DNA from 2 places in the Bacillus sp. NPDC093026 genome. Region 1 is predicted to be linked to the other one. Evidence: a T-box and tRNA genes for the amino acid it is inferred to sense, from the RefSeq annotation. Region 1 holds a T-box; the other holds one or more tRNA genes.

Region 1 (4,282 bases):
GCAAATTCTTTATATTCCTGAATATCAAAAAAGCAATGCATAGCATGAGGAGACTGACCTAGAAAATGTGGTGAGTGAACGTGGATGAAATCCAATCAGTCTTATATGAATATGGGCTTGAGGCTGAATATATTGAACCTGTCAGCCCGTCGGTCGTAAGGGTTTATACAAAGCAGGGAGTATTTGCACTAAAACAATTGAAGGCGCAGCGAAATATGCAGTTTACAGAGCAAATGCTTGAACTAGAATCAAAAGGCTATCGTTCATTTGTGCCTATTTATCGCACAAAAAACGGCTCTTTTTTCTCAAGTCATCGGGAAAGCCAGCACGCTTATTATCTCATGCCATGGCTGACGAATGAAAAGAGAGAAGAGCAAGATGATAAACATGAGTATTTATTCCAAGAGATTGCTAGGCTTCATAAACGAACCGAAGTGATGATAGATATTACAAAGCATGAGATAGAAGCTCACTACACACAAATCAAGATGAAATGGGAAACAGAGAAAGATATGTATGAACGATTCATAGAGCGGGCAGAACAAACATGGTACATGTCGCCATTTGAGCTGGCCGCTGCTATGTATTTTTCAGAAGCTATGTCTGCGAGTGAATTTGCGCTTGAACGTTTAGAGGATTGGCATGAGGAAATGAAAGATCAGGAGACAACTCGGGTTGTTTTAAATCATGGACAATTGTCAATTCATCATTTTCTATACAATGATGTAGGGACAGGACATTTTACCAATTTTGAGCGGTCTAAAAAGGCCGCCCCCATCTATGATCTTTTGACGTTTTACTTTCGGACATTCAAATCATATCCTGCTCCTTTTCCAGAATGTACTTCCTTGTTTTATACGTATCAAAAGGGGAATCCGCTCAGGGAAGAAGAGCTTCATTTGTTTTTGAGTTATCTCGCTTACCCGCAAGGACTGTTTGATGCGGTGAAAGCATATGAATCTGGCGGACAAAACGAGATGAAAAGCTGTCAGCAACTTTTAAGAGCGTATTGGCAAATGAAAAATTCAGAGCCGACTGTTATGAAAATTCACGAAATCGAGCAGGCTAGACGTCTAGAAGAAGAACAAAATGCCTCGTCATCATCAGAATGACGAGGTTTTGTTTTGGATTTATTCAGGATGGTCAAACAAATCTCTCGGTACGAAACAGTTTTGAGGTGTAAGTTCTCTAAGAAACGGCAATTTAAAACCAATCGAGGTGAAATGCACATGCAAGGAAAATGAGAATACCTAAGATGAGGACGTCAAACGTCGTTGGAAAAATGATTGTGCGCAATCCTTGAAAAATGGCAATCGGGAGTACGACTTGGGAGGCAACTGCCCGAATTTGTCTGAGCCAGGGGGGGAGCGTGTAAGGATTGATTTTCTTCAAGATAAAACGCCCTCCTTCTTGATTTTGCTATTATCATATGGGCATTGAGGCAAAGGGTGCCTGCCCAATTTGTATAAAGAAAAAGAAAAGCGGAAAAGATGATTGACGAAAACAAAAAGCATTTAGTAATATAAGTACAAGATGAGTACGTGCTGATGAACGTGATATATATCATAAGCGTTGAACAGGAAGAGTACGAGCAAGACCCTAAAGAGAGGGAAGCCGGCTGCTGAAAGGTTTCCTAGGAGCTACTTGTTTTGGAAGGTCGCCTGTGAGCTTAATTTCTTGAAATACCAAGTAGAGAAATTCGGGTGAAACCCGTTATCCTTTAGAGTGTACGGTACATGTGTATGTGTTCCGTAAAAAAAGGTGGTACCGCGAAAAAGCTTTTTCGTCCTTTTATAAGGATGGAAAGGCTTTTTTATGTTTCATCAGCCGAAAAAATGTGGAGGTTACACAAATGGGAACAAATAATCAAGAAATGCCAACAAAGTACGATCCGAATGCGATTGAAAAGGATCGATATACGTACTGGCTTGAGGGGAAATTCTTTGAAGCGCAACATGACAAAACGAAAGAGCCGTATACAGTCGTCATTCCTCCGCCAAACGTGACAGGAAAGCTACATCTTGGTCATGCTTGGGATTCAACGTTGCAAGACATTGTCACACGAATGAAACGCATGCAAGGCTATGATGTTCTTTGGCTTCCGGGGATGGACCACGCCGGAATTGCCACACAAGCGAAGGTAGAGGCGAAACTTCGCGAAGAGGGCGTGAGCCGCTATGATATAGGCCGCGAAAAATTCGTGGAGGAAACGTGGAAGTGGAAGGAAGAATATGCTGATTTTATTCGGAGTCAGTGGGCGAAGATGGGCCTTGGACTTGATTATACACGTGAGCGTTTTACTTTGGATGAAGGTCTAAGTAAAGCGGTTCGTCAAGTGTTTGTCCAGCTTTATGAAAAAGGGTTAATCTATCGCGGAGAGTATATTATTAACTGGGATCCAGCTACTAAGACTGCCCTTTCTGATATTGAAGTTGTTTATAAGGATGTCCAAGGTGCGTTTTATCATTTGAGATATCCTCTAGCTGATGGAACAGGTTCAATAGAGATTGCGACAACAAGACCTGAGACGATGCTTGGTGATACGGCAGTAGCTGTTCATCCTGAAGACGAACGCTATCAGCACCTGATTGGAAAAACCGTTATTTTACCTATTACGGGTCGTGAAATCCCAATCGTTGGGGATGACTATGTAGACATGGAATTTGGTTCAGGGGCTGTCAAGATTACGCCTGCTCATGACCCGAATGACTTTGAGCTTGGGAATCGTCATCAATTAGAACGAATCCTTGTGATGAATGAAGATGGGACAATGAATGCAAATGCTTTGCAATATAAAGGCATGGACCGTTTTGAATGCCGCAAGAAGCTTGTAAAAGATTTACAAGAACAAGGTGTTTTATTCAAAATTGAGGAACATGTGCATTCTGTTGGTCATAGTGAGCGAAGCGGTGCAGTCGTTGAACCGTATTTATCAACACAATGGTTTGTCAAAATGCAGCCGCTCGCTGATGAAGCTATCAAATTGCAAAAAAGTGAAGAGCAAGTTCAATTTGTACCGGATCGATTTGAGAAAACGTACTTACACTGGATGGAAAATATTCGTGACTGGTGTATTTCACGTCAGCTATGGTGGGGGCATCGCATTCCAGCTTGGTATCATAAAGAAACAAAAGAAGTGTATGTTGGATTGGAAGAACCAGAAGACATTGAGAACTGGGAACAAGACAAGGATGTACTTGATACATGGTTTAGTTCAGCGCTTTGGCCTTTCTCTACAATGGGCTGGCCAGATGTAGACAGTGAAGATTTTAAACGTTACTATCCAACGAATCTGCTTGTCACAGGCTATGATATTATTTTCTTCTGGGTTTCTCGCATGATCTTCCAAGGTCTTGAGTTTACTGGAGAAAAGCCGTTTAAAGATGTTCTCATTCATGGGCTCATTCGAGACGAACAAGGACGTAAGATGAGTAAGTCGCTTGGCAATGGGATTGATCCGATGGAAGTTATCGATCAATACGGTGCAGATTCGTTAAGATATTTCTTAGCAACCGGAAGCTCACCAGGACAAGACCTTCGCTTTAGCTTTGAAAAGGTCGAATCGACTTGGAACTTTGCGAACAAAATCTGGAACGCATCCCGTTTTGCTCTAATGAATATGGATGGTTTCACCTATGAGGAACTTGATTTGACAGGTGAAAAATCAGTGGCAGATCAATGGATTTTGACACGCTTAAATGAAACAATTGAAAGTGTAACACAGCTCGCTGACAAATATGAATTCGGTGAAGTGGGCAGACACTTGTATAACTTCATTTGGGATGATTTCTGTGATTGGTATATTGAAATGGCGAAACTTCCGCTTTACGGAGAAGATGAAGCGGCGAAGAAAACAACTCGTTCGATCCTTGCATATGTATTAGATCAAACAATGAGACTTCTTCATCCGTTCATGCCGTTCTTGACAGAGGAAATATGGCAGCATCTTCCGCATGAAGGAGAGTCGATTACAGTAGCTGAATGGCCTAAAGTAAAACCAGAGCTTTCAGATGAACAAGCATCTGCTGATATGAAGCTACTTGTTGAACTCATTCGATCTGTGCGTAACATTCGCAGTGAAGTCAATACGCCAATGAGCAAACAAATCGAGCTTTACATCAAAGCGTCAACTGCTGACGTGCAGGAACGTTTAGAAAAAAACCGATCATATATTGAACGATTCACAAATCCAAGTGTTCTCGAAATTGGTACAGATGTACCTGCTAGTGATAAAGCAATGACAGCAGTTATTTCTGGAGCAGAGCTTATTTTACCACTAGAA
Region 2 (4,282 bases), on a different contig from region 1:
TGATAATGAGAATACCAGCTAACGCTCCTAATGCGGGAGAGCCACCAAATTCTTTTGCGGCATTTGTACCAACTAATATACCGAGGTAAGCGAACAAGCCTGAGCCAATGACGGTTAAAATAATCGAAGCTTGGGATTTCTCATCAAGCCAGCCCGCTTGCACGATTGCTTTTGTAATACCTGTAATGAGTCCTGAGGCAACAAGCGCAGGAATAATTGGAATAAAGATGCTGGCAATGCGGCGTAAAAATAATTTGAAGGGTGTGCGATTTTTTTGTGAAATGACTTGTTTGTTCTTTTGTGCTTCGTTTTTCAGGTCATACGTATTGGATGAGTTCAGCAGTTGTTCAAACGCACTTGATACTTGGTTTACGACGCCAGTGCCTAAAATAATTTGGAGTGTTTCAGCTTCAACAACGCCGATGACGCCATCAAGTTCATGGATCTTTGCCAATTGAATCTTCTCGTTGTCGATTGGTGTAATACGGAGACGTGTCATACAATGTGTATGGGAAGAGATGTTATCTGGACCACCGCAAAGCGAAAGAATCTCTTCCGCTAACTGCTGATATTTATTTTGATGACTCATGTTGAATCCCCCTTTGATTTTCTTTTCATGGAGCGGATGGCATGCCTTGTTTTGTCAATATATTGAGCTGTTTGTTCATATTGACGGGAAGCTAGGCTGAGAAATAAGACATCAATTAAGTAAAGCTGTGCCATTCTAGAGGAAGTGGCAGCGCTGCGAAAAGGTGCTTCATTCGAACCAGAAGTCGTTAGGTGAACATCACACAACGAAGAAACGCTGGTATGACCTGGATGCGTTAAGGCGACGGTTTTCACTTGATGATCTTTTGCGAGCTGAAGAGCATGAATAATCTCTTCGGTCTCTCCTGAAAAGGATATACCGAACACGATGTCATTTTTTCCTGCGTTTGCGATGACAGTGGATGCAATATGCATGTCAGTAAATGCTGTCGCCGCATAGTTGATTCTCAAGAATTTTTGCTGTGCATCGGCTGCGACGATACCTGATGCACCAACACCGATAAAGTGTATTTGTTTCGCAGAGAGAAGCAGTTGAACGGCTTTTTCTAAAGCTTCTACATTTAAAATAGAGGCTGTGTCTCGAATGGATTGAATAGAGTTTCCCGCTGTCTTTTGAATGATGGAGTTCAGTGGTTCATCTTGTTCAATATCTCGGTAGCCTTGTTTGTCTGCATTCATTAAATCTCCAGCGATCCTCATTTTTAAATCATGATATCCATCAAGCCCAAGAGATTTACAAAGGCGAACGACAGCTGAACTGCTTGCACCGGCAGCCTGACTGATTTCATGTACTGTGCTCTTAATGACTTTGTCAGGATAGGCAAGAATGTAGTCTGCAATGGTTTTTTCAGATTGGGGGAGCTTTGATTTCATTGTGTGTAGTAGGGTGAGTCCACCTGCTGACATATAACCGCCTCCTTTAAGATTGATGACGTAGTATGGCTTTGTCGATGTGGCCGTTCGTTTGATGAAGTAAATTCTTTGCTGTTTTCTTATCTGTTTTTGCCTGGAGCATGACGATGGCTGTTTTGACTTCTAATTCGGCAGCCTCAAGGGTTTTTAGAGCTTGTTCATAGGAAGCATTTGTCACATGTTGAATAATGGCGATGGCTCGTTCTTTTAATTTATGATTGCTCACTTTTACATCGACCATTAGGTTTTCGTATACTTTGCCTTGTCTGATCATGACTGATGTAGAAATCATATTTAAAATCATTTTATGAGCGGTTGCAGCTTTCATTCGTGTTGAGCCGGTGATGGCTTCAGGCCCAACGATGACTTCAATGGCGCAGTCTGCCAGCTCACTAATTTTTGCTTGTTCATTACAGCTGAGGGCGACTGTTTTTGCCCCAATAGATTTTGCATAGGTTAAAGCGCCAATAATGTAAGGTGTTCTACCGCTTGCCGCTATGCCGACGACAGTATCTTTTGAAGAAAGTTGGATCCGTCTCAAATCTTGTTTGCCGGCTTCTTCACTGTCTTCTACATCTTCGGCAGCTTGAGAAAAGGCTGAGTCTCCGCCTGCCATAATGCCTACAATCACATCAGGTGAGACGCTGTAAGTGGGCGGGCATTCAACGGCATCCATGACACCGATTCTCCCACTTGTCCCTGCGCCCATGTAGATCAATCTTCCTCCATTTGTGATGGATTCATCGGCAAAATCACTTGCTGTTTTCACATGTGGAAGTACGCGATTGACCGCTTGAGCGACCTTCATATCTTCTTCATTAATCATCTGAAGTATTTCAAGTGGATTAGCTTGTGAGATTCTCATCGTGTGAGGATTTCTTGATTCAGTTGTTAAAGAACGCAGTTGAGATGGCTGCATGTGATATACCTCCTGGCATTGCGCCTGTTATTTCTTCATTTTCAGTATATTCATTCTGGCATGAAATTTCAATATTATATTTATATATTGAAATTTCATTTCAAAAATGAAGATGACTTACGATAAGGTGAATTGTTAGAAAATAAAAATAATAAAATTCCCCTTTACAAAAAGGGAACAACCTGTATATAATAACTTTTGTCAGCTTCAAGGAAACAGTAAACTTGACAAAATTGGCCCGTTGGTCAAGCGGTTAAGACACCGCCCTTTCACGGCGGTAACACGGGTTCGAATCCCGTACGGGTCACCATGATGTGGAGGATTAGCTCAGCTGGGAGAGCATCTGCCTTACAAGCAGAGGGTCGGCGGTTCGAGCCCGTCATCCTCCACCATAATATGCCGGTGTAGCTCAATTGGTAGAGCAACTGACTTGTAATCAGTAGGTTGGGGGTTCAAGTCCTCTTGCCGGCACTGTTTTTCTTTATCAATTTTATATGTGGAGGGGTAGCGAAGTGGCTAAACGCGGCGGACTGTAAATCCGCTCCCTCCGGGTTCGGCGGTTCGAATCCGTCCCCCTCCACCATTTTTGGGCTATAGCCAAGCGGTAAGGCAACGGACTTTGACTCCGTCATGCGTTGGTTCGAATCCAGCTAGCCCAGTCAAGACACCTTTTCAAAAAAAGGTGTCTTTTTTTATGTTGTATAACTATTCAAAATGTTGTCGAGTTGAGTCAGGAGGCATCGAGACAGTAGAATAAAAGCATGAACGGAAAGGGGATGTACATATGGGAAAAAATCAAAAGAAGGTTACACTTGTGGGTGTTCCAATGGACTTGGGTCAAATGAGAAGAGGCGTGGATATGGGGCCAAGTGCGATTCGGTGTGCAGGAGTAAAGGAAAAATTGGAATCGCTTTCATTTGATGTGGAAGATCTAGGAGATATTCCAGTCGAGCAAAGGGACGATGAAAAAGGGCTGTATACGAGTGAGAAATTAAAAAATTTAACGGAGAATGCGAGTGCGAATAAGCTGCTTGCTGAAAAGGTAGATGGAATTGTTCAGTCAGGTTCATTCCCGCTGATTTTAGGCGGTGATCATAGCATTGCAATTGGAACATTGGCAGGAGTTTCTAAGCATTATGAAAATCTAGGTGTTATTTGGTATGATGCGCACGGTGATTTAAATACGGAGGAAACGTCTCCCTCTGGGAATATCCATGGAATGCCGCTTGCAGTCAGTCTTGGTCTTGGGCATTCTGATTTAACGAATATTGGTGGTTATTCTCCAAAAGTAAAACCTGAAAATGTTATTTTAATTGGTGCTCGTTCCTTAGATGAAGGAGAGCGTGTGTTAATTAGAGAAAAAGGCATTAAGGTATATACGATGCATGAGATTGACCGGTTGGGGATGACGAAGGTAATGGAGGAATCTATTTCGTATTTAAAGGAGAGAACCGACGGTGTTCATTTGTCTCTTGATTTAGACGGATTAGATCCAGCAGAATGCCCTGGCGTAGGGACACCAGTTGCAGGTGGAATGAGTTATCGAGAGAGTCATCTTGCTATGGAGCTTTTAGAGGAATCGGGCATTTTGACTTCTGCTGAATTTGTTGAGGTTAATCCAGTATTAGATGAGCGAAATAAAACAGCAGAAGCGGCTGTTGCTTTAATTGGCTCTTTAATGGGTGAAAAGTTATTGTAGATCGGGATTTGTTCCCGGTCTTTTTTTATTGTAAGCAAAAGAGAATGAATTTTAAGGATATGTTAAGGTTTTTACCAGCTGATATGCATAACACGCTGTCAAAAATTTGTTACACTATTTTTTAGAGGAGAATGAAACCTTTTGGTAAAAGGTTCGTATACATAAAGACCGGTGAAGGCAGAGGTTGAATATACTATGGAAAC

Evidence for each region. The T-box of region 1 lies ahead of ACIQCE_RS12495 (valine--tRNA ligase). A T-box ahead of a tRNA ligase gene usually reads a tRNA of that ligase, here a tRNA-Val.
Region 2: it has a tRNA-Val gene. The T-box ahead of ACIQCE_RS12495 (valine--tRNA ligase) is inferred to sense a tRNA for this amino acid. The anticodon was not compared.

Annotation. Positions count from the first base shown of each region.
Region 1 is NZ_JBIVPN010000005.1:103,969-108,250, reverse strand. Features, by position in the region: gene ACIQCE_RS12510 (LysM peptidoglycan-binding domain-containing protein) at 1-43, shown strand, start outside; gene ysxE (spore coat protein YsxE) at 81-1,112, shown strand; gene ACIQCE_RS12500 (hypothetical protein) at 1,204-1,392, opposite strand; T-box leader at 1,564-1,794, shown strand; gene ACIQCE_RS12495 (valine--tRNA ligase) at 1,853-4,282, shown strand, end outside.
Region 2 is NZ_JBIVPN010000007.1:137,866-142,147, reverse strand. Features, by position in the region: gene ACIQCE_RS14235 (PTS transporter subunit EIIC) at 1-589, opposite strand, end outside; gene ACIQCE_RS14230 (MurR/RpiR family transcriptional regulator) at 586-1,455, opposite strand; gene murQ (N-acetylmuramic acid 6-phosphate etherase) at 1,469-2,380, opposite strand; tRNA gene ACIQCE_RS14220 (tRNA-Glu) at 2,616-2,690, shown strand; tRNA gene ACIQCE_RS14215 (tRNA-Val) at 2,697-2,772, shown strand; tRNA gene ACIQCE_RS14210 (tRNA-Thr) at 2,779-2,851, shown strand; tRNA gene ACIQCE_RS14205 (tRNA-Tyr) at 2,879-2,963, shown strand; tRNA gene ACIQCE_RS14200 (tRNA-Gln) at 2,968-3,039, shown strand; gene rocF (arginase) at 3,165-4,079, shown strand; gene sigW (RNA polymerase sigma factor SigW) at 4,275-4,282, shown strand, end outside.